One region of the Clostridium sp. LBM24168 genome, then DNA from elsewhere that is predicted to be linked to it. Evidence: riboswitches for the same ligand, from Rfam matches in the RefSeq annotation. Region 1 holds a riboswitch; the other holds the start of a gene.
The links. A riboswitch is a leader RNA that binds a small molecule or an ion and turns the genes downstream of it on or off. The one in region 1 is predicted to bind glycine.

Region 1 (12,138 bases):
ATGAAGTAATCAGATTGGTTAATGCAGAAAGAAGTAAAAATGGACTTGCTCCTCTCAAAGCTAATGCTGAATTATCCAAGGTAGCATCAGTTAAAGCGCAAGACATGATTGACAAAAACTATTTTAGTCATACTTCACCTACATATGGATCACCTTTTGACATGATGAAAAAATTTGGAATAAGCTATACAGCTGCAGGTGAAAATATCGCTTATGGCCAGAAAACTCCTGCAGAAGTAATGAATGCATGGATGAATTCCTCAGGTCACAGGGCAAATATATTGAATTCCAATTTCACTGAAATTGGAGTTGGAGTTGCTAAAGACAAAAATGGAACTCCGTACTGGGTTCAAATGTTTATAAACCCTGGGAAATAAACAAATTCATATTTTAAAAACCGGAAATATTTATTTATTTCCGGTTTTTCTACCTGTTTATTACTTTTATCTGCATTCCGCTCATGACATCCAGGGCCTTTTCGTTCAAACTTTCATCATTGCTTGCAGTGCAGAGTGTATCTACTATGATCTCTGCTTCCGGAAGTGCGGCCTTTGCCAAAACAGCATTTGATATTACACAGATATTGGATACCACACCTACCAATTCAACACTTTGGAATTCATTTTCTCTTAAATAATCTGCTAGTTCTAATGATCCAAAGGTTACCTTTTCAAAACTTTTGACGGTATCATCAGACAGATCATAAACTTTTCCGTATAAATTCCAACCTTTTGTACTCTTTATACAATGCTTTACAGGTAAATTTTTTCCCTCCTGTGTATTTAAATAACCTTCATCATGAGTATCAAGCGTAAAAACCACTTCATATCCATTTTTCTTATATTTTTCAATCTTTTCTACAATTCTATCCTCCAGTTCAACCGCTTTGTCAAATCCAAGACTCCCATTCACAAAGTCATTTTGATAATCCACCACAACAAGTATCTTTTTCATCATTATTACCTCTTTTACCATATATATATACTCTTTTTTATTATATCATATGCTAAAATCAATCCAAATATAAATACTTTTCCACAACCCTTAGCTATTTCTAGGCATGTGTTGTATACATTTTCAAGTCAGCACTCAATTTCCTATTAAAGGTTACTTTATAATTTTCGATAATAACGTATGTAAAAGTTTTAACAATCAAAATTGGGGGGAACGATTATGTCTATAAGAAAAAAACTACCTTTAGTTATTGCAATTTTAGTATCCATCGCACTTTTATCTACCAATTTAACATCCTATTTCATAAGTTCTAAAACAGTACATTCACAAAACAATGATCTGCTGCTTAATGACGTCAATAAGGAAAAACAGACAATCAATTCCTTAATAATCGGTGAACAAAAAGAGGCTGAACTTTTGTCATCTGAAAAATCAATAATTGAAACATCCAAATTAAGGCTTAAGCAGCCTAATAATGACTTCTTTTCTGACAAAAACACAAGCCTTAAAGCTTCAAACAAATTTGTAGGTGATAGGTACAACAAATTGGAACTTCATGAACATTTATTTGTTGCAGATAGAAATGGAACAAATATTATAGACAGTAAGAAGAATTTAAGAGTAAATGTAAAAGATAGGGATTATTTCAAAAAAGCACTTGCAGGACAATCTAATATCAGTGATACCGTAATTTCAAAAATTGATGGTAGAGCACTTGTACTATTTGCTGCTCCGGTTAAAGACGAAAAGGGACAAGTTATTTCAGTAATGGTTAATTCGGTATATGTAGATTATTTTAGTAAATATTTAAATGGTTCAACAACTGATGATTCTAAATATATGTATCTTGTAGATTCAACTGGAACGATCCTAGCACATCCAGCAAAGAACACCATTGCAAAGCCATCTGAAAGTTCTATAATTAAATCCGTTGTTTCGAAACTAAAAAATGGTGAAAAAGTATCACCAGGTATAGGTAACTATACATATAAAGGTGTACCAAAGATTGAATCTTATGATGTAGTACCTGGTACCAATTGGATTATTGCATCTACCACTAAGATATCTGTACTAAATGCTTCAGTAAATGCCCTACTGAGAAATACTTTAATAATTACACTGATTGCGGTTATTTTATCAATTATAATAGGAATAACCATTTCAAGGAAGATAACCACACCTATAAATGAATTGGTTGAAATTATGGGAAATGCTTCAAAAGGTGATTTAACAGTAAAATCAAATCTGAATTCAAAAGATGAACTTGGCAATTTATCAAACAGTTTCAATAAAATGACTGAAAACATGAAATCGCTTATTGGAAATATAAATTCATCTATGGATACAGTTTCTTCCACAGTAAGCACTATAGTTGAAACAACAGACAATACATCCCTTTCGATTGAAGACGTAGCTAAAACTGTTCAACAAATAGCAGAAGGTGCGTCACATCAATCCGAAATCGTCGAAGTTGTTGTAGGAAAAACTACCAAACTTGGAGATGAAATTAACAAATTAAATTCTTATTCTAAGGATATGAAGTCAAGTTCCGATGAAATTGTAAATGTAAATATCAGTTCAAAAAAAGCTATGGAAAAGCTGATAGATAAAACTAAACAAAATGATGCTGCTATTGAAAGAGTTTACGATATTATAGATAAGCTAAGAGTGCTTTCTTCTAACATAGGCACTATTACTGAAGCTATCAGCGGAATATCGGATCAGACAAATCTACTTGCATTAAATGCAGCTATAGAAGCTGCAAGAGCTGGTGAAGCGGGTAAAGGATTTGCAGTAGTTGCTGAAGAAGTAAGAAAGCTTGCTGAACAGTCTTCAGATTCAGCAAAAAATATAGAAAAAATAATTACTGACATTCAGGATAAAACAAATGATGCTGTACAAATTGTTTCAAATGTTAAAGAGCATGTTGCAGAACAAGCTGATGCTGTTAATGAAACTGGTACAATATTTAAAAATATATCAACAAACATAATGACTATTGCTTCAAAAATTGAAAATGTAAACAAGTCTCTATCCTACATGAATTCCAGCAAAGAGGATGCTATCAATGAGATCCAAAATGTTTCAGCAGTTACTGAAGAAACAGCTGCATCATCTGAAGAGGTATCTGCTTCTACCGAAGAACAATCTGCTGCTATGCATGAATTAGCTGATTCTATAGAGAAACTTCACCAAATGATAGAGGGATTATCAAATGCTGTAAAGATATTTAAAATTTAGTTGTTCCCTCCTACAGGCCTATGATTTTTCCCCTATATATCCATCGGCATATGGGAATACCTTCCCAAAGCTGATGGGATTTTATATTGCATAAGATTCAATAATTTTCTTGTAAAAGTGAGCAAATTGGATTAAATACCTGGAATATGGAACATACATGGTAAAAAAACCAGTTCACTATGGTATTCCCGTGTAAAAATAAATTTGACATATATGAGTATTATTGATATAAATAATGTAGCATATATGTTGCATTTATAGCATATATAGCTTATAATTATTAATATAAGTAACATATATGTACCAGATAGATTTTGATAATATAGATAAATTTTTATGGGAGGAATAAAATAATGTCTGTAAAAGTTGCAATTAATGGTTTTGGAAGAATAGGGAGATTGGTTTTAAGGATTGCCCAGGAGAGAATGAAGGAAACTGTTGACATTGTGGCAATCAATGCCAGAGCAGATAATGAAACCCTTGTGCACCTTTTTAAATATGATTCCTGTTATGGCAGGTTTAAAGGAAATGTACGAGCAGGGGAAAATTCCATGTTTGTAAACGATTCTGAAATAAAGATTTTTAGAGAAAGTGACCCTGAAAATTTACCATGGGACAAATTAAATGTTGACATAGTTGTAGAATCTACAGGAAAATTTAAAACCAGAGAAAGTTTATATAAGCATATAAAAGCTGGAGCAAAAAAAGTTATACTTACAGCTCCTGCCAAAGATGAAGACATATGTATAGTTATGGGAGTAAATGAAGAAGAGTTTGATGTAAAATCCCATAATATTATTTCAAATGCATCTTGTACAACCAATTGTCTAGCTCCTTTTGCAAAGGTTTTGGATGAAAACTTCGGTATTGTAAATGGCTTTATGACCACAGTTCATTCATATACTAATGATCAAAAACTGCTTGATAAAACCCATAAGGATTTAAGAAGGGCAAGGGCAGCTGGACAATCTATAATTCCAACTACCACAGGAGCAGCCAAAGCAGTTGCAAAAGTACTTCCAAATTTAAAGGGAAAATTAAATGGACTTGCCTTCAGAGTACCTACAGCTACAGTTTCCGTTACTGATTTGGTATGTCAACTTTCAAAATCCGTTACGGCAGATGAAATAAATAAAGCTTTTAAAAGAGCTGCAGAAGGACCTATGGAAGGAATATTAGGATATTCCGATGAACCATTAGTATCAATAGATTATAAAGGAGATAATAGGTCTTCTATAGTAGACGGGCTTTCAACGATGGTATCAGGCAACATGGCAAAAATAGTATCCTGGTATGATAATGAATGGGCCTATTCTTGTAGAACCGTAGATCTTGTAAATTATATTGCGGGAAAAATGGAAAAAAATTCTGAAAGTGCTAAAGAAATAGCATCATTATAGAATATAACTTTAATTAAATTCAGCTAAATTATAAATTTTTCTATAATACGGAATTGTATCCTACTATATTTAATCAAAACTGATAAATCAGTAAGTTGTTACTGTATTAACGGATACAATTCCTCTTCCCCTATAAATCTTATCTTTATATAAATTCATGTTAATTTCCACTTTATATAAAATATAACTTAAAAATATATAACTTAAAAATTTAGTATAATTATACTAAATTATTTTTTAATATCGACGATAATATACTGTTGTTATCTGTAAAATAATTTTATTAATAGCAGGAGGTAAAGCATGAACAGATCTAAAAAGTTGGTATTTTCTTTTTTTATCTCGGCATCTCTCATGAGTATCAATCCCCTCATGTATGATAATGTCCATGCTACTGGTATTACACCCAACACTCACAGCAGTGCTTACACCAGTGAAGGAAACATCTTTGCAAAATGCGGATATACAGGGCAGTGTACCTGGTTTACATATGGAAGAGTTCTCGAAAAATTGGGCATTTCGCTACCTTCAGAATTCTACGGGAACGCCATAGATTGGTGGTATGCTAATGCAAGGGATGGCATATATTCCTATGGAACCGAGCCAAGGGCAAATTCAATTGCAGTATGGAGCGGGGGCTCAAAAGGATATGGACATGTTGGTTTTGTAGAACAGGTAGATGGAAATACTGTATATTTAAATGAAGGCAATTTCAATATCAGAGGCGCTTATGATGGAAGTGTAAAAACATTATCAAAAGCACAGATGCAAAATAGAGGCAATATATTCTTAAAGGGATACATATATGTTGGGTCAGGAAGTTCATCTTCTCCACATACTTCCACACAAATTGTACAGACAACTGTAAAGTCTGGAATTGTAAATGTATCCAGTTCAAGTTCATTGAATATCAGAAGCGGGGCAAATACTTCTTTTGGAGTAATTGGCAGCTTGAGAAGCGGTCAATCCGTTCAAATCGTTGGAACAGTTGGTAATTGGTATAAAATCAAGTTAAATTCTACTTATGGTTATGTAAATGCCGATTATATAAAAAGTGGAAATGCACTCAGCTCATCAATAGGACAAGGTTCTGGAGACGGCAGTACAGTATCCTTAAAAGTTGGATATGTAAAATTGAATGATGCTTCTTCAGTATTGAATCTGAGAAATTCACCTAATGGTTCTATCATAGGAGCTCTTTCAAACTCAACTAAATTAAATATAATTGGAACAAGCGGAAGCTGGTATAAAGTCAGTGTAAATGGAAAAACTGGTTACGTTTCATCGAGTTATGTAACTACTTCACAGTCAAACACAACTTTGAGCAACAGTTCAAGTTCCAAAAAATTGGGTAGGGTAATCTTAAAAAATCCTTCCTCATCATTAAATTTAAGGCTAAGTCCATGGACAGGACGTGTAATTGCATCACTTTCAAATGGAACTAATGTCACTATATTAGGTACAAGCGGATTATGGTATAAGGTATCGGTAGGAACAACTAGTGGATATGTTCATTCTGATTATATAAAATTACAAAATTAATGCATAAAAAAGACAAACATTAATGTTTGTCTTTTTTATGCATTAATTTTATCTTTCATTTTAGCAGCCAGCTTATCCAAAAGTTCATCTTTATCAAGACCATCTTCCGGAAAAGTAACTGATGAACTTACAAGATGATATTGTGAATAATTAGAATCCTGGCTTTTAATATTATTATATAAAGCCTCCATTTTACTCATTCTATATTTCGCCATATTTGCACTACATTTTGGAAGAACTGATATAAATGTAGAAAGTCCATATTTTTCAAATAAATCCGGAGTTTTAAAAAATTGCCTTAAATTTTCATAGAGAATATCCATAAAAATTAGATAGCTGTCCTTAACTTCTATTTTTTCGTCTGTTTTTTTCACGTTCAGTTTCACTAAACTTGACATAGCAACCGATAATTTAGTATTTTCAACTTTAGCCTTTTCTATCTGTTTATTAATATACTGTTGAAAATTCAAATATTTTATTTCTCCAGAATCGTTATCATTTTTATAGGACTTAACAAGCTTTCTTATTCTCTCAATCAACATCTTAGTATTGAAAGGCTTTAAAATATACTCGGAAGTACCTTCCTTTATACATTTTATAAATGCATTTCTCGTATTTAATTTAGTAAGTATCATAACAGGAATATTTAATTCTTTTGCTTTAATTTTTTTAAGTATTTCAAATCCATCCTCAGTGCTAAGGCCAACTTCCAATATTATAAGACTTATGTCTTCCTTATTATCGGAAAGCTTATTAAAAAAATCAAAGGAGCTGTTTGATTCACACACTTCCAACCCCATATTTTCAACTGTATCCTTAACCCTGTATCTCATATACGCCATGTCATCCAATATTATAACTTTATCCATAATCATTCCATTCATCCTAATTAATAATTTTTGTAGTCGTAAATACCTATATGTTAATTATCGAACAATCTTCCTAATTTTTAATACACATTTTAATACATATAAAAAATAAATTTTATATGTATCAAAGCATTCCTCCATCCACAGTTATAACCTGACCTGTTACATATTTAGAAGATTCACTGCATAGAAAAGCTACAATTCTGCTTATATCTTCGGTTTTCCCAAATCTACCTACCGGTATCTCACACATCAGGTCATCTTTTTCCTCTTTACTGAGCCAGTCATTCATGCGTGTATCAATGACTCCCGGTGCTACTGCATTTATTCTTATATTTGACGGAGCCATTTCCTTTGCAATGGATTTAGTAAATGAATTTACTGCCCCTTTGGCAGCTGAATATACAGTCTCACAGGAAGCACCTACATTACCCCATATAGATGATATGTTTACTATATTCCCATCTTTTCTTGGAATCATGTACTTTAATGCACAATGTGTACAATTAAATACCCCTTTCAAATCAATATCTATCATTTTATTCCACTGTTCTTCCTGCATGTCTACAAAAAGCCCTATGTATGATATCCCTGCATTGTTTACAAGTATATCAATTTTTCCCATGTATTTAACCGTATACTCCATCAACTTTTTTACATTTTCATATATACTGACATCACATTGAATTGCTACAGCTGCAGCTCCATAATTCTTTATTCTACTTACAGTATCCTCTGCTTCAGCTTTGCTATTCTTGTAATTTACAACGATATTAGCGCCACATCTAGCAAGTTCAACAGCTATAGATTTTCCTATACCCTTCGATGCCCCTGTCACTACTGCTACTTTACCGCACAAATTCTCCAATTAAGAATACACTCCCTATATTTAATAATAAATACTTTCTTGTATTATTATACACTAAATTATTTTGAATTTTAAATATTTCACTATTATCAATTATATATTTTTTGCAGAGGTTTTTTATTTGCGTTGATTTTAACAATATGTTATAATTCTTTCTATAATTTTAATATCGGATGAAGATAATTGAATTTATAAAGACTATTATCTGACGTACCTCTGGAGAGACTCTATTTGGGGCGCCGAAGGGGAAAGCTGGAATTGATTCTGGTGAAACTCTCAGGTAAAAGGACAGGGATTTTATTGGGATGAATCTTGATTCCCATTCAAAGTTGATTTTCCAGAGACTAGTCATTTAGTCTCTTTTATTTTTCTTCAAATGATATATCAATATAAAAAGGGAGCGGTAAAAATGAAGGCTTTTATAACTGTACTTGGAAAGGACAAAGTTGGAATAATACATGAAATAACCTCAATATTATCTGAAAACAACATAAATATTCTGGACATAAATCAGACACTGATAAAAGGTTACTTCACAATGATAATGCTTGTAGACATATCCATGATGAAAGTTAGCTTTAATTCATTAAAAGATATCCTTACACAGAAAGCTGATGAAATAAAAGTTTCAATTAAAATACAGCGGGAGGATATATTCACATCCATGCATGAGATATAAGTATCATCTACAATATTAAATTATTATATAGAGGGTGTTTTAATGATTAATTCTAAAAATATAATTGAAACAATAAACATGATCGAAAAAGAAAATCTTGATATACGAACAATTACTATGGGCATATCTTTACTGGACTGTATAGACAGTGATGGTAAAAAATGCAGAGCTAAAATATATGACAAAATAACCAAATATGCTGAAAATCTGGTTAAGACTGCCAATGACATAGAAACAGAATATGGAATACCTATAATACATAAAAGAGTTTCCATTACACCTATTTCATTTATTGCCCAGGCAAGTTCAGATTCTGATTACGTAGAATTTGCAAAAACTCTTGATAAAGCTACTAAAACCCTTGGTATTGATTTTATAGGAGGTTTCTCAGCCCTTGTACATAAAGGCTATTCAAAAGGCGACAAAATTCTTATAGATTCCATACCTGAAGCCCTTGCTGTTACTGAAAAAGTGTGTTCATCCGTAAATGTGGGAAGTACAAAAGCCGGGATAAACATGGATGCAGTAAAGCATATGGGAACCATAGTAAAAAAAGCTGCCTATCTCACAAGGGAAAATGAAAGTATAGGATGTGCCAAGCTTGTAATATTTGCAAATGCAGTTGAAGACAATCCTTTTATGGCAGGTGCCTTTCACGGTGTAGGTGAGGCCGAGGCAATAATCAATGTAGGGGTAAGTGGCCCTGGCGTTGTCAAATGTGCACTTGAAGAAATAAAAGGTGAGAATTTCAATGTAGTTGCTGAAACTATAAAAAAGACGGCATTTAAAATAACCAGAATGGGCCAGCTGGTAGCTGGAGAAGCTTCCAAAAGGTTGAATATACCTTTTGGAATAGTTGATCTGTCCCTTGCACCAACACCTGCTGTAGGTGACAGTGTAGCAAGGGTTCTGGAAGAACTAGGTTTAGAAAGCTGTGGATGTCCTGGAACAACTGCAGCACTTGCCCTTTTAAATGATGCAGTTAAAAAGGGAGGTATAATGGCAGCTTCCCAGGTTGGCGGTTTAAGTGGTGCCTTTATACCTGTAAGCGAGGATGAGGGAATGATAAGTGCTGTAAATGCAGGTTCATTGAACCTTGAAAAACTAGAGGCAATGACCTGCGTATGTTCTGTGGGTCTTGATATGATAGGAATCCCAGGAGATACACCTGAAGCTACTATATCTGCCATAATTGCCGATGAAGCGGCTATCGGAATGATAAACAACAAGACAACCGCCGTAAGAGTAATCCCTGTTTATGGGAAATCCATTGGGGATGAAGCTAATTTTGGCGGACTTCTCGGTAAGGCTCCCATAATGCCTGTAAGTAAATTTTCCAGTCAGGCTTTCATAGATAGAGGCGGTATAATTCCCGCTCCAATTCATAGTTTTAAAAATTAGCCTGTTATAAACTGCAGTTAAATTCAGTGTATTTTACTGCAGTTTTTTTAATTTCTATCCTTTTAATACAAAATTTTGATATAAAATGTATTTAGATATAGAAAAAATCAACGATAATACACTAGTTGTTATATATTGCTAACTTAATTATCATGGGGTGAAATATATGCCATTAAAGAAAAAATTATTAAGAATTAATGAATTGAAACCGGGAATGGTATCTGCTTCCAATATTACCTTTCAAAACAAGGTGCTGTTGGCTAAAGATATCTCAATCACAAAATCCATAATAGATAGATTAAAAAAGAACTATATTGTAAATGAAGTAGAAGTTTACCTTGAGGATGATTTCCAACCTTTGATTCTCAAAATTGAAACTGTGCAGGAACTTCAAGATACATTCAATGAGTTATCAATAAACTTGGAAGACATGTTTTACACAATATCGAATCTTAAGGTTCCTGAAATAGATGAAATAAGACAATTTGCAAAAAAAATACAGGAAGAATTCAATTCAACCGGGATGGTTATTAGAAACATAGTATTTTATGGTAGTGGGAATGATACTATCTACAGGCACAGCATTAATGTAGCTGCTATTAGCAGTATACTAGGCAAATGGATAGATCTCGATGAAAATGAGATAAATCTATTGACCTATTCTGCAGTATTGCATGACTTTGGTAAAATCAAATTGGATAAACATATACTGTCAAAAGGATATAATCTTACTTCTGAAGAGTATGACATCTTTAAAAAACATACAACCATAGGATACAATCTCGTTAAAAAAATTCCATACTTGAGCAACTCCGTAGCTTATGGAATATTGATGCATCATGAAAGAATGGATGGCTCTCTGGATATCCTCTTGGCATTAAAGATGATAAAATACATAAATTTGCTAAAATAATAGCTATTGCTGATCTATTTGATGAAGTAAACTCAAATAGATATTATAAAAATATAAGCGGTCCTTTTGAGGCATTGAAAGTAATTCAGAATGAAAGCCTTGGTAAATTGGATTGTCAATATTCAACTATATTCTTAAATCATATAATAGACTATTATATTGGGGAAAAAGTTCTCTTAAATAACGAGCAATCCTATAAAGTCATTCAAGTCAATATCAATGATTTAACAAATCCCCTGTTACTTGACAGCAATGGATTCCTTGATCTAAGAAAAGAAAAAAATCTTTATATCAAAAGTTTAGTTATTTGATATAAAGATTTTACACCTAATATTTTAAAAATGTAATGGTGAATGTACTTCCCTCTCCTAGATTACTGCTGGCACTAATAATTCCATGATGTGATTCTATTATGGATTTTGCCAGTGCCAGACCTATTCCTATTGATTCTTTATTTTTGGAGGTCCTGGCTCTGTAAAATCTCTTAAATATATTAGGTAAATCTTCTGTTGATATACCTTCCCCGTCATCTGATATTATAATTCGTCTATATATTGGATTTTCAATAATATTTATATCTATATTTCCTCCCTCTGCTACATGTTCGACACAATTCTTAATAATATTGATAAACGCTTCGCAAATCCATTCCCTGTCATGTGGAAATACAATTTCACTTTCCTGACTTAAATTAATTTTTATTTTTGCACTTTTTATTTTTTCATCAAGTGCCTCAAGTGAATACATCACAGTTTCATTTAAGCTCTGTGATTCCATATTAAATTGAATTGCCCTAGCATCAAGTCTTGCAAGTCTCAATATGCTTTTAATAAGCCAATTCATCCTATACAATTGATTTCTGCTGTTAATTAAAAAAACATTCGATTGTTCTTTTGAGACCTGTTTATTTAAAAGAATGTCATTATAAACTATCATGGAGGAAAGAGGTGTTTTTAGCTGATGGGATATATCTGACAGCAGTTCAACCAAAAATTGCTTTTCCTTTTTAAGCTCACTTAGATTGTTTCTTATTATTTCTTTCATGGAATTAAATGAGATTGAAAGCTTTGAAAAATCTCCTTCTCTATCCTCTGCCATAGATATATCATAATCACCATCTATTATTTTTCTTGCACCAATATTCAGTCTTCTTATTCTCTCATAAAAATATCCATGCTGAATATAATTTAGAATGAACAATATAACGGTTACAGTAAAAATCTCTATAAATACAAAAAAATTATACTTTATATATGATTTATTAATATATG
Region 2 (12,138 bases), 1.4 Mb from region 1:
ATTTTGATATCATCATTTGAATTCTCCATATATGTAACAAAATTAGAATTATAAATTTCTCCTATTCTTATAAAAGAATTTACATTAAAATAAAGTTTCAAAACTTGTTCATATCCTTCATTACCAGAATTTTCAACTATCCATTTTTCAATTTGAAACGAGAAAATCCTCAATATAGAATAGAGTTCAACAATTTTACTTTTTTGGATATGTATATTTTTAAAACTCTTTTTAAATTTAAGCATTTCGGAATTTACTTTATTTAATGTCTTTAAAGCCTTAGAATCATTTTTAACAACCTTTTTTATATTTAGAAAAGGTTGTTTATAGATTTCTGCAGAGAACATCTCCCTCGATCTATCCACCAAATTATGTGCCTCATCAATTAAAAACAAACATTCTCCTGCCTTGTCATCAAAAAATCTTCTAAGATAGACTTCGGGATCAAAAGCATAATTATAATCACATATTATGCAGTCACAAAGTAAAGTTAGATCTAAAGAAAATTCAAATGGGCAAACGCTAAAATTTTCGGAATATTCCAGTATTTTATCCCTTGTTATCAAATCTTCCCTGCTTATAATATCAAATATAGCTTCATTTACTCTATCATAATGTCCTTTAGCAAATTCACATTTTTCTGGATTACAATCCACTTTCTCTTTAAAACACAGCTTTTCCTTTGCAGTCAGTGTTAGAGTTTTCAATTTCAATCCATTCTCAATTAATATTTTTACAGTATCTTCTACTGCAGTTCTCGTAATAGTTTTGGCAGTTAAATAGAATATTTTGGATATAATTCCCTTCTCCAGAGCTTTTATGGACGGAAAAATTACAGAAATCGTCTTTCCTATACCGGTAGGTGCTTGGACAAACAGTTTCTTGCCATCTCTTATAGTTCCATAAACTGCAACAGCCATCTCTCTCTGTCCTTTTCTGTATTTCTTAAATGGAAACTTCAATTTCCCAATTGAAATATTCCTTATATTCTCCCACTCATCCTTAAATTTTGCCCATTTATAATATCTATCCAGAGCTTCAAGAAAAAATTTTTTTAATTCATCTATACAAAACTTTTTTTTCACAAATTTAATTCTGTTATCATTTATATTGTAATAAGTCAATTGAATATATACATCTCTTAAACTATTTTGAACCGAATATATGTATCCATAACATTTAGCCTGTGCAAAATGCACTGGATTGTAATTCTCATCTATAATGTCAAGAGGTTTGGCAACTGTTTTTATTTCATCTATTATAGTACAATTGTCCTGTACAATTATTCCATCTGCACGACCTTCTACTAAAAATCTGAACTCTTTGTATTCTATTTCACATTTCAATGATACTTCAGAATTGTACTGCTGTATACCATCTTTCTCTTTAATTCTACTTTTATATTGTTTTTGCAGTTTTTGATGTATTTTTGTGCCTTCAACAGCTCTCGCATTGCTTGTAAATCTATTATCTAAATCCCCGTATCTGAATACAAATTCTACTAGATTCCTTACAGATATCTTTATATCTTTTTTACTACAATCCATAAAACCAACTCTTTCAAAGTACATTTATCTATTATTTTACTATATACTTTAGGAAATATCCAAACAAGAAAAAAATATAAAAAATTTTTCAGAAGCTATTGACTTTTTTTTGATACTATATAATAATTAATACATAGAGATAATGATTATTATTTTCATTTAAATAGAATAAACAAAATATTAATTTCAAATTTTAGGAGGTAGTTAGTATGTCATTAATTGGAACTGAAGTAAAGCCTTTCAAGGCAACTGCTTATCAAAATGGAAAATTTACAGATATTACCGAGGCAAATTTCAAAGGGAAATGGAGTGTAGTTCTTTTCTATCCAGCTGATTTCAGCTTTGTATGTCCAACGGAACTTGAAGATTTGCAAAATAATTATGAAACATTGAAAGAACTTGGTGCTGAAGTATATTCTGTTTCAACAGATACTCATTATACACACAAGGCATGGCACGACAGCTCAGAAACTATAAATAAAATCACTTACACCATGATCGGTGATCCTTCCCAGATACTGTCAAGAAACTTTGATGTACTCATTGAAGATCAAGGGCTTGCCAATCGTGGTACTTTTATCATTGATCCGGACGGTATAATTCAGGCTATAGAAATTAATGCCAGCAATATAGGAAGAGACTCCAACACTATTGTCAATAAATTAAAAGCAGCACAATATGTTAGAAACAATCCAGGTGAGGTTTGCCCTGCTAAGTGGAAAGAAGGATCTTCAGCCCTTAAGCCAAGTCTTGATCTTGTAGGGAAAATTTAAGGGGTGCTATAAATGATTTTGGATGAAGATATAAAATCACAATTATCACAATATCTTAAATTGATGGAGGGTGATGTTCTTCTTAAAGTTAGTGCTGGATCAGATAGTGTATCTAAGGACATGCTGGCTCTCATAAATGAACTCACTAATATGTCACTTAGGATCAAGGTAAAAAAAAACAAGCTTCAGAGAACTCCAAGTTTTAGTGTTGACCGTCCTAATGAAGATACTGGAATAGTTTTTGCAGGTGTACCTTTAGGTCATGAATTTACTTCACTAGTACTGTCACTCCTACAAGTTAGCGGAAGAGCTCCAAAAATTGATAATGAAACAATTGAGCAAATTAAAGATATAAAGGGCACTTATAATTTTGAAACCTACGTCAGCTTAAGTTGCAACAATTGTCCAGAGGTTGTACAGTCACTTAATCTTATGAGTATCCTGAATCCCAATATTAAGCATACTATGATTGATGGTGCAGTTTTCAAAAAAGAAATAGAGAGCAAAAACATTATGGCTGTACCATCCATTTATCTAAATGGTACTCACTTTGGCACAGGACGTATGACGCTTACGGATATTCTTTCAAAAATTGGCAGTACCAAAACATCAAAGATTATCAATAAAAACCCCTATGATGTTCTCATTGTGGGAGGTGGGCCAGCTGGTGCAAGTGCAGCAATATATGCAGCAAGAAAAGGCATCCGCACTGGAATTATCGCCGAACGTTTTGGTGGCCAGGTTATGGATACTGTTGGCATTGAAAATCTTATAGGTACAAAATACATTGAAGGTTCAAAACTGTCTGCAAACCTTGAAGAACATGTTAAAGAATACAATGTAGATATAATTACATCTCAGCGTGCCGTAAGTTTAAAAAAGAATGAACTAATAGAAGTCCAGCTTGAAAATGGACCCGTACTAAAAAGTAAAACTGCAATTATTTCAACAGGTGCCCGATGGCGTGATATTGGTGTACCTGGTGAAAAAGAACTAAAAAATAAGGGTGTAACCTATTGTCCCCATTGTGATGGTCCTTTATTTAAGGGGAAAAATGTAGCTGTTATCGGTGGTGGCAATTCCGGAGTCGAGGCAGCCATTGATCTGGCTGGAATTGTAAATCATGTAACTATTATTGAATATATGCCTGAACTGAAATCTGATGTTGTACTAAAAAACCGTCTTGGCAGTTTGCCTAACGTAACTGTCATAAATAATGCTGAGACAAAAGAAATTACTGGTAGTGACAAGGTAGATGGCATTACCTATATTGATCGCTCTACAGGAGGAAAACATCATATTGAAATACAGGGTGTATTTGTTCAAATTGGCCTTGTTCCAAATACTAGTTGGATTGATAAAATCATAACACGTAATCCACATGGTGAAATTGTTACAGATAACCATGCCGCAACAAACCTACCCGGGGTATTTGCCGCAGGAGACTGTACAAATAGTCCATACAAACAAATAATAATCTCTATGGGATCAGGTGCAACTGCAGCTTTAAGCGCATTTGATTACCTAATCCGAAACTAATTTAAAAAGCTGCCATATCACATTATGTGATATGGCAACTTTCTTCTTGTCCTAATATGATTTTATTACTTATTTATTTTTCAAAGAAAAGTTCTATGTCATCCTCTACAGAGCCTATACCTGAAATTCCAAAATTCTCAACCAGTACCTTTACTACATTTGCAGAAAGAAATGCAGGCAGTGTAGGCCCAAGGTGAATATTTTTTACGCCAAGATAAAGCAATGCCAATAAAACTATAACAGCCTTTTGCTCATACCATGCAATATTGTATACAATAGGAAGTTTGTTGATATCATCAAGTCCAAAAACTTCTTTCAATTTCAATGCAATTACTGCAAGAGAATAGGAGTCATTACACTGACCTGCATCAAGCACGCGCGGTATTCCTCCAATATCACCAAGGTCAAGCTTGTTGTACTTATATTTTGCACATCCTGCAGTAAGGATTACCGTATCCTTTGGAAGAGCTTTTGCAAAATCGGTATAGTAATTTCTCGATTTGGCTCTTCCATCACATCCTGCCATGACCACAAATTTCTTTATGGCACCTGATTTAACTGCCTCCACAACTTTATCTGCCAGTGCAAGAACCTGATTATGTGCAAACCCACCTACAATTTTCCCTTTTTCTATTTCAGTAGGAGGAGCACATTTTTTAGCATATTCGATAATTTCTGAGAAGTCCTTTTCTTCACCTATTTCACCTGGAATATGTTTGCATCCCGGAAATCCCGCAGCACCAGTAGTATATAGCCTGTCCTTATAGCTGTCTTTGGGAGGGACTATACAATTTGTCGTCATGAGAATAGGTCCGTTGAAACTTTCAAACTCTTCTTTTTGTTTCCACCATGCATTCCCATAGTTTCCTGCAAAATGAGAATACTTCTTGAATGCTGGATAATAATGAGCTGGAAGCATTTCAGAATGAGTATATACATCCACACCTGTCCCTTCTGTCTGTTTTAAAAGCATCTCCATATCCCTAAGATCATGACCTGAAATAAGTATACCTGGATTATTTCTAACTCCTATATTCACTTTTGTGATTTCAGGATTTCCATAAGCAGATGTATTTGCCTTGTCTAAAAGTGCCATGCCGTTTACACCGTATTTACCTGTTTCCAGTGTCAGTGCTACAAGATCATTTACAGTCAAAGTATCATCCAGTGTTTTCGCCAATGCTTTTTGTATGAATGCATCAACTTCTTCATCATCTTGAAGCAGAACATTTGCATGCTTGGTATATGCAGAAAGTCCTTTTACTCCATAAGTAATCAATTCACGCAAACTTCTTATATCTTCATCTTTAGTAGAAAGAACTCCAACTTCATCTCCAGCTGATTTTTTTGCAAATCCATTCCTATCCAGGCTATCCCAAGTTGCAGCCTCTGGAAGGTCATCCTTATTATCCAGCTGTTCCAGCAATTCTCTCTTCTTCTCTAAAGTTTCAACAATTCTCGAAGCTATTGCATCTTCATCAAAATTTGCATTTGTTATTGTTGTAAAAAGATTAAATGTTATCAAATGATTTACTTTCCTGTCTACTTTCTTTCCCTCATCACGGAGTGCTGTAGTAACTGCAGATATTCCTTTTGTTACATATACAAGCAAATCCTGCATAGCTGCTACTTCAGGTTTTTTACCACATACTCCTACTTTAGTACAACCTGTGCATCCTGCTGTTTCCTGACATTGATAGCAAAACATCTTATTTTCCATAATTATGCTCCTCCCTATTTCTTTTTATGAGTCTATATTAACAGGGTTTTAAATAATTTTCCGTAACATATGTTACAAGAATTATTTATTTTTATAAATATATAAATAAGATATCTTTCAATATAGATATTTTACGGCTATTATCTTGGGAATCTAAAATGTCCTGTTATTTTTGGCATCCATTGCATAATTTCATTACCCTCTCTGGCATAAGGCGATGTACTATGAATTATATATGGAATACCATCTTCTGTCCTTTTATCGGAAACTATAGCTATATGTTCGCTGTGATCAAAGGTTAAAATATCTCCCGGCTGCCATTGTTTTAAATTATCTATATTATTAGGTTTAAGCTCGGTAGTAATACTAGATGCATATTTTTTTAAATAAACATAGAGGTTTGGCACTCTTCTAAAATCTATATTTGGGTCCGATTTACCCTGAATTTTTTTATAGTCTCCAGGATTATTCCTTATATCCTCATCTAACCATACCCTTTAAATCATATCCTGCATTTCTAAAAGCTCTCCACACCAGATCAGTGCATACCCCTTCGTTTTCCGGAGGATATCCTCCTATATAATAACCACTTTTATATTTTACTTTTTTATGTGCTTCTTTTCTCGCCCCAAGTAGTATATCCTCTTGATCCTTTATTCCATCTTTGTCTTTATCCGAATTCTTCAGTACTATTACTTTTTTCAACTTTTCATCAATTGTTTCATTGTTTTTATTGTCAGTCATATTCTTATTTTTTATCCTTGCTGCATTTTTACTATAAAACATATTTTTATGTGTAAAAAACTCAAGTCCTACAATAGCTAAACAAATAAATACTAAAAATACTATAAAAAACTTTTTTCTCATCTACTGACCTCTTGCTTCTTAATTTTTTCCTTATAAATGCCAATTTTTTGCTTCAAATGTAATATGTTATCCTCTATGTTGTTTTTCTGAATATGCAGCCTATCCATTTGTTTTTCCAATAGTTTTAAACGTTCTTTCAAAGTGCTATCTCCCATATATCTAAGCTTAGAATAATATTGGATTTGTTTAATGGGCATATTTGTAGCTTTTAATCTAGATATAAAATTAAGCCAGGATATATCTTTTTCACAATATATCCGTCTATTGATATCATCTCTTTCAGGATGGATCAAATCAATTCTTTCATAATAGCGCAATGTATCAATACTCAATCCAACTTTTTTAGAAAATTCTCCAATATGATAATTCAAATACCTTCACCTACCTCTTGACATGGAGTTAACTCCAGCATGTAACATAATATTATCAAACACAGGGAGGTAATTCAATCATGAAAAGTCGTTATGAATTGGGAGTAAATAAATTAAAAGAAGTTGATGGAACAGGAGGTACAGAGGTAGTAGAATCACTTAAAGATATTGCCCCGGATCTAGGAAAATATATTATTGAATTTGCTTTTGGCGATATCTATACCAGGCCATCATTGGACTTAAAACAGAGAGAGCTGGTTACCTTATCTACGCTTGCAGCACTGGGCGGATGTGAAAAACAATTAAATGTCCATATTAATGGAGCATTAAATGTGGGAATATCAAAGGAAAAAATAATTGAAGTTTTTATACAGTGCATACCATATTTAGGCTTTCCAAAAGTATTAAATGCCGTTTCAGTTGCAAAGGATGTTTTCCTAAGTAGAAGTCTATAAAATGATCACTGAGCACCGTACTATTAATACTCAAATTTTACAGTGCTCTTTTTTTAGGTAATTCAGTATACCAAATTCTTATTTATTTCCTCATATATCTATTCAAATCCTGCAATAGTTAGGCAAATCAATCCCAGAAACACTATAAAAAACTTTTTTCTCATCTATTGACCTCTTGCTTCTTAATTTTTACTTATTTACAGTATGAACTCTGATTAGATAAACAACAGCAGGCTTACAGCCATAACTATCATGCCAAATATCAATCCATATATAGACAAATGGTGTTCACCATATTTTTCAGCAGCTGGCAATAATTCATCTATGGATATGAATACCATTATGCCGGCTACTGCTGCAAAGAGTATGCCAAATGTGGAATCACTCATGAAAGGCAATAATACTAAATATCCAATAAATGCACCTAAAGGTTCCGATAGCCCAGATAAAAATGAATATATAAATGCCTTTTTTCTGTTCCCTGTGGCAAAATATAAAGGAACCGATACTGCTATTCTTTCAGGAAAATTATGAATAGCTATAGCCAATACGGTAAATGTTCCCATCCTCATTAAGTTGTCATCAACACCACTTTTAACTTCATCCATATCTTCTATTTCATGAAATTCATGTGGATTCTCATAACTTGGAATAATTTTATCGATTAACGCAATTAAAAACATCCCACCAAAAATGCAATTACAGTAATCCATGACCCCATCTTTATTCCGAATTCAGATACAAGGGAACCTTTAGCTTTAAAAAATATTTCAATCATTGAAACATAAATCATTACACCTGCAGAAAATCCAAGACTTACTGCTAAAAACTTGGTATTGGTCTTTTTAGTAAAAAAAGCCAAAGTACTTCCAATTCCCGTAGACAAACCGGCAAAAATGGTTAATGCAAATGCTACAAACAAGTTATTCATGTTAAACCTCCGCTATATCAATAATAAAGTAATTATAGCATATACAATTTCTCATTTTATCGGTTTTTATCCTATACTAAGTCTGTTTCAGCATCTTCCTGATTTTTCTTCTTAGGTTTAATTGTTTTATAAATGGCTCCAAGAAATATAAACCAAACCGGTGTCACAAATAGGGCTACACGCGTTTCCTTATTGAGTGCTAATACAACTATTACAAAAGCAATAAACGCTAAAATTGCATAGTTGGCAATTGGGTAAAATGGCATTTTGAACTTACTCCTAGCGGCAAGTTCAGGATTAGCTCTTCGATACTTTAAGTGACAGACAACTATAATTGCCCAAATGAAGATAAAACAAAATGTTGATATACTTGTAATGAGTACAAACACACCTTCAGGCATAATATAGCTTAGAATAACCGATATCAAAATAACAGCAGCAGAGAAAAGTAGAGCATTAGAAGGTACCCTGTGAGAAGTTAATTTCTCCATTGACCTAGGTGCATTATTTTCTTTAGCGAGAGAGTAAACCATACGGCTTGTGCTAAAAATACCGCTGTTGCAAGCAGACGCAGCTGATGTCAGCACAACAAAATTTATAACGCTAGCTGCTGCTGCTACCCCCACTGCAGCAAATACCTGTACAAATGGACTTTTAGCTGGATCGATTGAATTCCAAGGGTATATGCTCATAATAACAGTAAGTGCTCCAATATAGAAAATAATAATCCTGATTGGAATATTGTTAATAGCTTTTGGAATAACATATTCAGGATTTTCAGTTTCACCAGCTGTTAAACCAACTAATTCAATCCCCGTAAAGGCAAATACAACCATCTGAAAAGAAAGTATAAAACCATTTATTCCATTTGGAAACCAGCCACCATATTTCCAGAGATTTGCAAAGCTGGATATACCAGCATTTGTACAAAATCCTTTAATAATCATAAATGTACCAACTACAATTAGCGCTAAAATAGCAACAATTTTAATCAAAGCAAACCAAAATTCCATTTCACCAAACAACCTTACTGTAGTAAGATTCATAATTAACAGAATTATAAGAGCTATAAGACTTGGAACCCATTGAGCCACATTCGGGAACCAGTATTGTATATAAAGTCCGGAAGCCGTTAAATCTGCCATGGCAAGTGAAATCCAGCAAAACCAGTAAGTCCACCCAGTAATGAATGCTGCTCCATCTCCCAGGTAATCATGTACAAATTCTACAAAAGAATGATAATTTAAGTTAGAAAGCAGTAATTCACCAAGTGCACGCATAATAAGAAAACAAATTACCCCTGTTATAGTATATGCAAATAAAATGGATGGGCCGGCTAAGTGAATGGACCTTCCTGAACCAAGAAATAACCCGGTACCAATTGCGCCTCCAATTGCAAGTAATTGAACGTGACGATTTTTCAATCCTCTAGATAAATTTTGATTTTCCGACATATATATTCCGCCTTTCCAGTATTACTATAATTAAGTTTACACTTTCTTGTTTTGTCATTTAAGTAATAATAGACATGCGGTAAAACAAACTCCAGCTTCAATTGATAATGATGAAAATGTCCTTCTGAATAATATAAAATCCATTTTATCCCTCCGTTTTAGTAAAAAGGTACATGATAAAAATACCTTTCCATATATAAATATTCTGTGATTAGAGATATAAATGGGAATAGATAAGATATAAATTAAGATATGTTACCTTTCCCCTGTCCTTTTACCTGAGAGTTTTACCCTGCGGCTTTCTCCTTCGGTGCTCATTTAGAGTCTCTCCAAGGATTCATCCAATAGCGGTCATCTCTAATTAAATAGGTACCTGAAAGATTTACTTCTTCGGTGAATGGCTATAGCCATAACTCTCCCACTATCTTCATTTGAATTATTGTTTTTACTGTTATATACTAATACATATTCGATAAAATTACAATAATTTCTTCATTTTAAATGAAAATTGGACATCATCATTTCATAATTGTTATAATCATGAAATAATAAAATGAATATAATATATTAAAAAACAGCAAATAAAAAGAAAAATATTCTTTTAAAAATACTTTTTTATGTACCTCAATTTTATTTTAACATTTTTTAACTATGTCATATTTCCCACGTAAATGATAGCCATTATCAACTAATTATTAAAAATGTATTCATATTATAACTTTGATTCAGATTTAATCAGCTCCAAAGCTTCTTATATTTTCCATTACCCCTAAATTTTATTAATCCTAAATCTCTCAATTCCTGAAGATTTCTCCTGATACTTGCTCTTATAGTATTATTATTTGGATAAGCATTCGAAAATACATATTTATAATTACATATATCATCAAGTGAAAACTCACATTTTTCAACTAAATTAATAACATCAAGTACAAGTTTCTGCCAATTATTCAGATTTGCTTTTAATATATCTACATCTATATCTAGAAGGCTATCAATTTCAGTATCCTTGTGATTTTCTAAATCAATATCTTTATATTCTGGAAAACTTCTCAGCATATTTTCAATATCCATTATTTTCTTTGAATTAATTTTACCTGTATTCTCATCATTACAGATATTTCTAAAATCCTTAACCGTTCTATTGACCAAATTAGTATCACTTATAAAAACTCCATATTCAAGATTCTTTTTAAATCCTGATAGAGTCAAATTCGATGAAGTTATAATTGAACATTCCTCATCAAAAATATAAATTTTTGCGTGAAGTGTTTGACAATTATATATTTTGTCCTGATGTTCTATTGCAATTTTAAACGCTTCTATATCAGAAGATCTCTTATAAAAGTTGGGCATACTAAAATTTGAAATAAATTCTATTTTAACATTATTTCCCTTAATATTATCATATATATTATTCACTATATTTTTTTTAACATAAGGTGCGCATAATTTTATTGTTGATTTGCTGTTCGAAACCAAATTATAAAATCTATCGTTTATTGGCTTATTTATAATTTCAATCAAAATCACATTTCTCCTTTTCAGATACCTGGATCTTTAACTCATATAAAATAAATTTTTCATTTTACATCCAGTTCATCAATATCAATCTTATTCAGCAAATCTCTTAACTTTAATATTTCCTCTCTATCCAAAGTTATTCCCTTTCCCATTTTCTCATGTTTTCCATCCCAGTCTCTAATATCTACCTTAGCCTTTCTGCCATTCCAGCGCATAACATTTACCTCTTTTTCCCACCCTCTTAAACCTTGGGAAATACTATACAAAAAACGATCCTTTCTATTATGAATATTATATCGTATATTCATTCCAATTTCTTTATACGACAACCAAAGTATCAATCCGTGCTAAATTATAATGTAGTGTTTTACAATATACTCCATTTTTTAATGGCTACCAAAATTCGGGGCTTCTTTTTTAATTAGTTGTTTAAATATATTAGATCACTTTTAAAACTGCTGGTATTCGTCATCATTTTGTCACCAATGTTAAAAAGCTCCAGCTAAAATCAAGCTGGAGTTTGTCACTTTAATATTTATTTTAATTGAAATTGAGCTTTAGTATCTACTACGCCATTGCTAAATGTAACATTCATATTAGATCCATCCACATTGAACCATAAATATACTTCCGATTTAGTACCTAATAAACTCGTTTGTGAAGTAAGTTGCCTTCTCCAATAACCTTTTTAACCTGGTCATAAGTAGCAACCATTTCATTTTTTAAAAATTTGTCATAGTTATATTTTTTATCTTCTGCCTTTTGTTTAGATGTATCTGTAGTTTTAGCAGAATTACTACTTGCCGGAGTTATAGTAGTATCATTACCGCCAGAACTTGCTGTGTTTTAAAGCTCCTTCCCAGTTAAATTTCTTTACCTGCTGTTCCTAGATTAATCTTTTCTTAGAATCAATAAATCTTTTAACATAGCACATAACTATACCAACTATTGTTATAG

Region 2: it holds a riboswitch for glycine, as region 1 does, so the genes downstream of both, ACSVC9_RS03195 (amino acid permease) here and ACSVC9_RS10045 (ACT domain-containing protein) in region 1, are expected to answer to the same signal.

What each region holds. Positions count from the first base shown of each region.
Region 1 is NZ_CP196861.1:2,036,783-2,048,920, forward strand. Features, by position in the region: gene ACSVC9_RS10010 (CAP domain-containing protein) at 1-377, shown strand, start outside; gene ACSVC9_RS10015 (cysteine hydrolase family protein) at 427-954, opposite strand; gene ACSVC9_RS10020 (methyl-accepting chemotaxis protein) at 1,174-3,195, shown strand; gene gap (type I glyceraldehyde-3-phosphate dehydrogenase) at 3,549-4,595, shown strand; gene ACSVC9_RS10030 (SH3 domain-containing protein) at 4,899-6,137, shown strand; gene ACSVC9_RS10035 (response regulator) at 6,173-7,012, opposite strand; gene ymfI (elongation factor P 5-aminopentanone reductase) at 7,131-7,874, opposite strand; glycine riboswitch at 8,081-8,176, shown strand; gene ACSVC9_RS10045 (ACT domain-containing protein) at 8,284-8,553, shown strand; gene ACSVC9_RS10050 (DUF711 family protein) at 8,596-9,954, shown strand; gene ACSVC9_RS10055 (HD-GYP domain-containing protein) at 10,121-10,867, shown strand; partial or broken gene ACSVC9_RS10060 (hypothetical protein) at 10,873-10,920, shown strand; gene ACSVC9_RS10065 (hypothetical protein) at 10,942-11,178, shown strand; gene ACSVC9_RS10070 (ATP-binding protein) at 11,195-12,138, opposite strand, start outside.
Region 2 is NZ_CP196861.1:649,855-661,992, reverse strand. Features, by position in the region: gene ACSVC9_RS03240 (ATP-dependent DNA helicase) at 1-1,547, opposite strand, end outside; gene ahpC (alkyl hydroperoxide reductase subunit C) at 1,757-2,320, shown strand; gene ahpF (alkyl hydroperoxide reductase subunit F) at 2,333-3,859, shown strand; gene hcp (hydroxylamine reductase) at 3,933-5,579, opposite strand; gene ACSVC9_RS03220 (DUF1287 domain-containing protein) at 5,720-6,025, opposite strand; gene ACSVC9_RS03215 (DUF1287 domain-containing protein) at 6,060-6,446, opposite strand; gene ACSVC9_RS03210 (MerR family transcriptional regulator) at 6,443-6,817, opposite strand; gene ACSVC9_RS03205 (carboxymuconolactone decarboxylase family protein) at 6,898-7,272, shown strand; partial or broken gene ACSVC9_RS03200 (zinc transporter ZupT) at 7,488-8,203, opposite strand; gene ACSVC9_RS03195 (amino acid permease) at 8,275-9,657, opposite strand; glycine riboswitch at 9,914-10,000, opposite strand; gene ACSVC9_RS03190 (phospholipase D-like domain-containing protein) at 10,393-11,184, opposite strand; gene ACSVC9_RS03185 (YdbC family protein) at 11,241-11,489, opposite strand.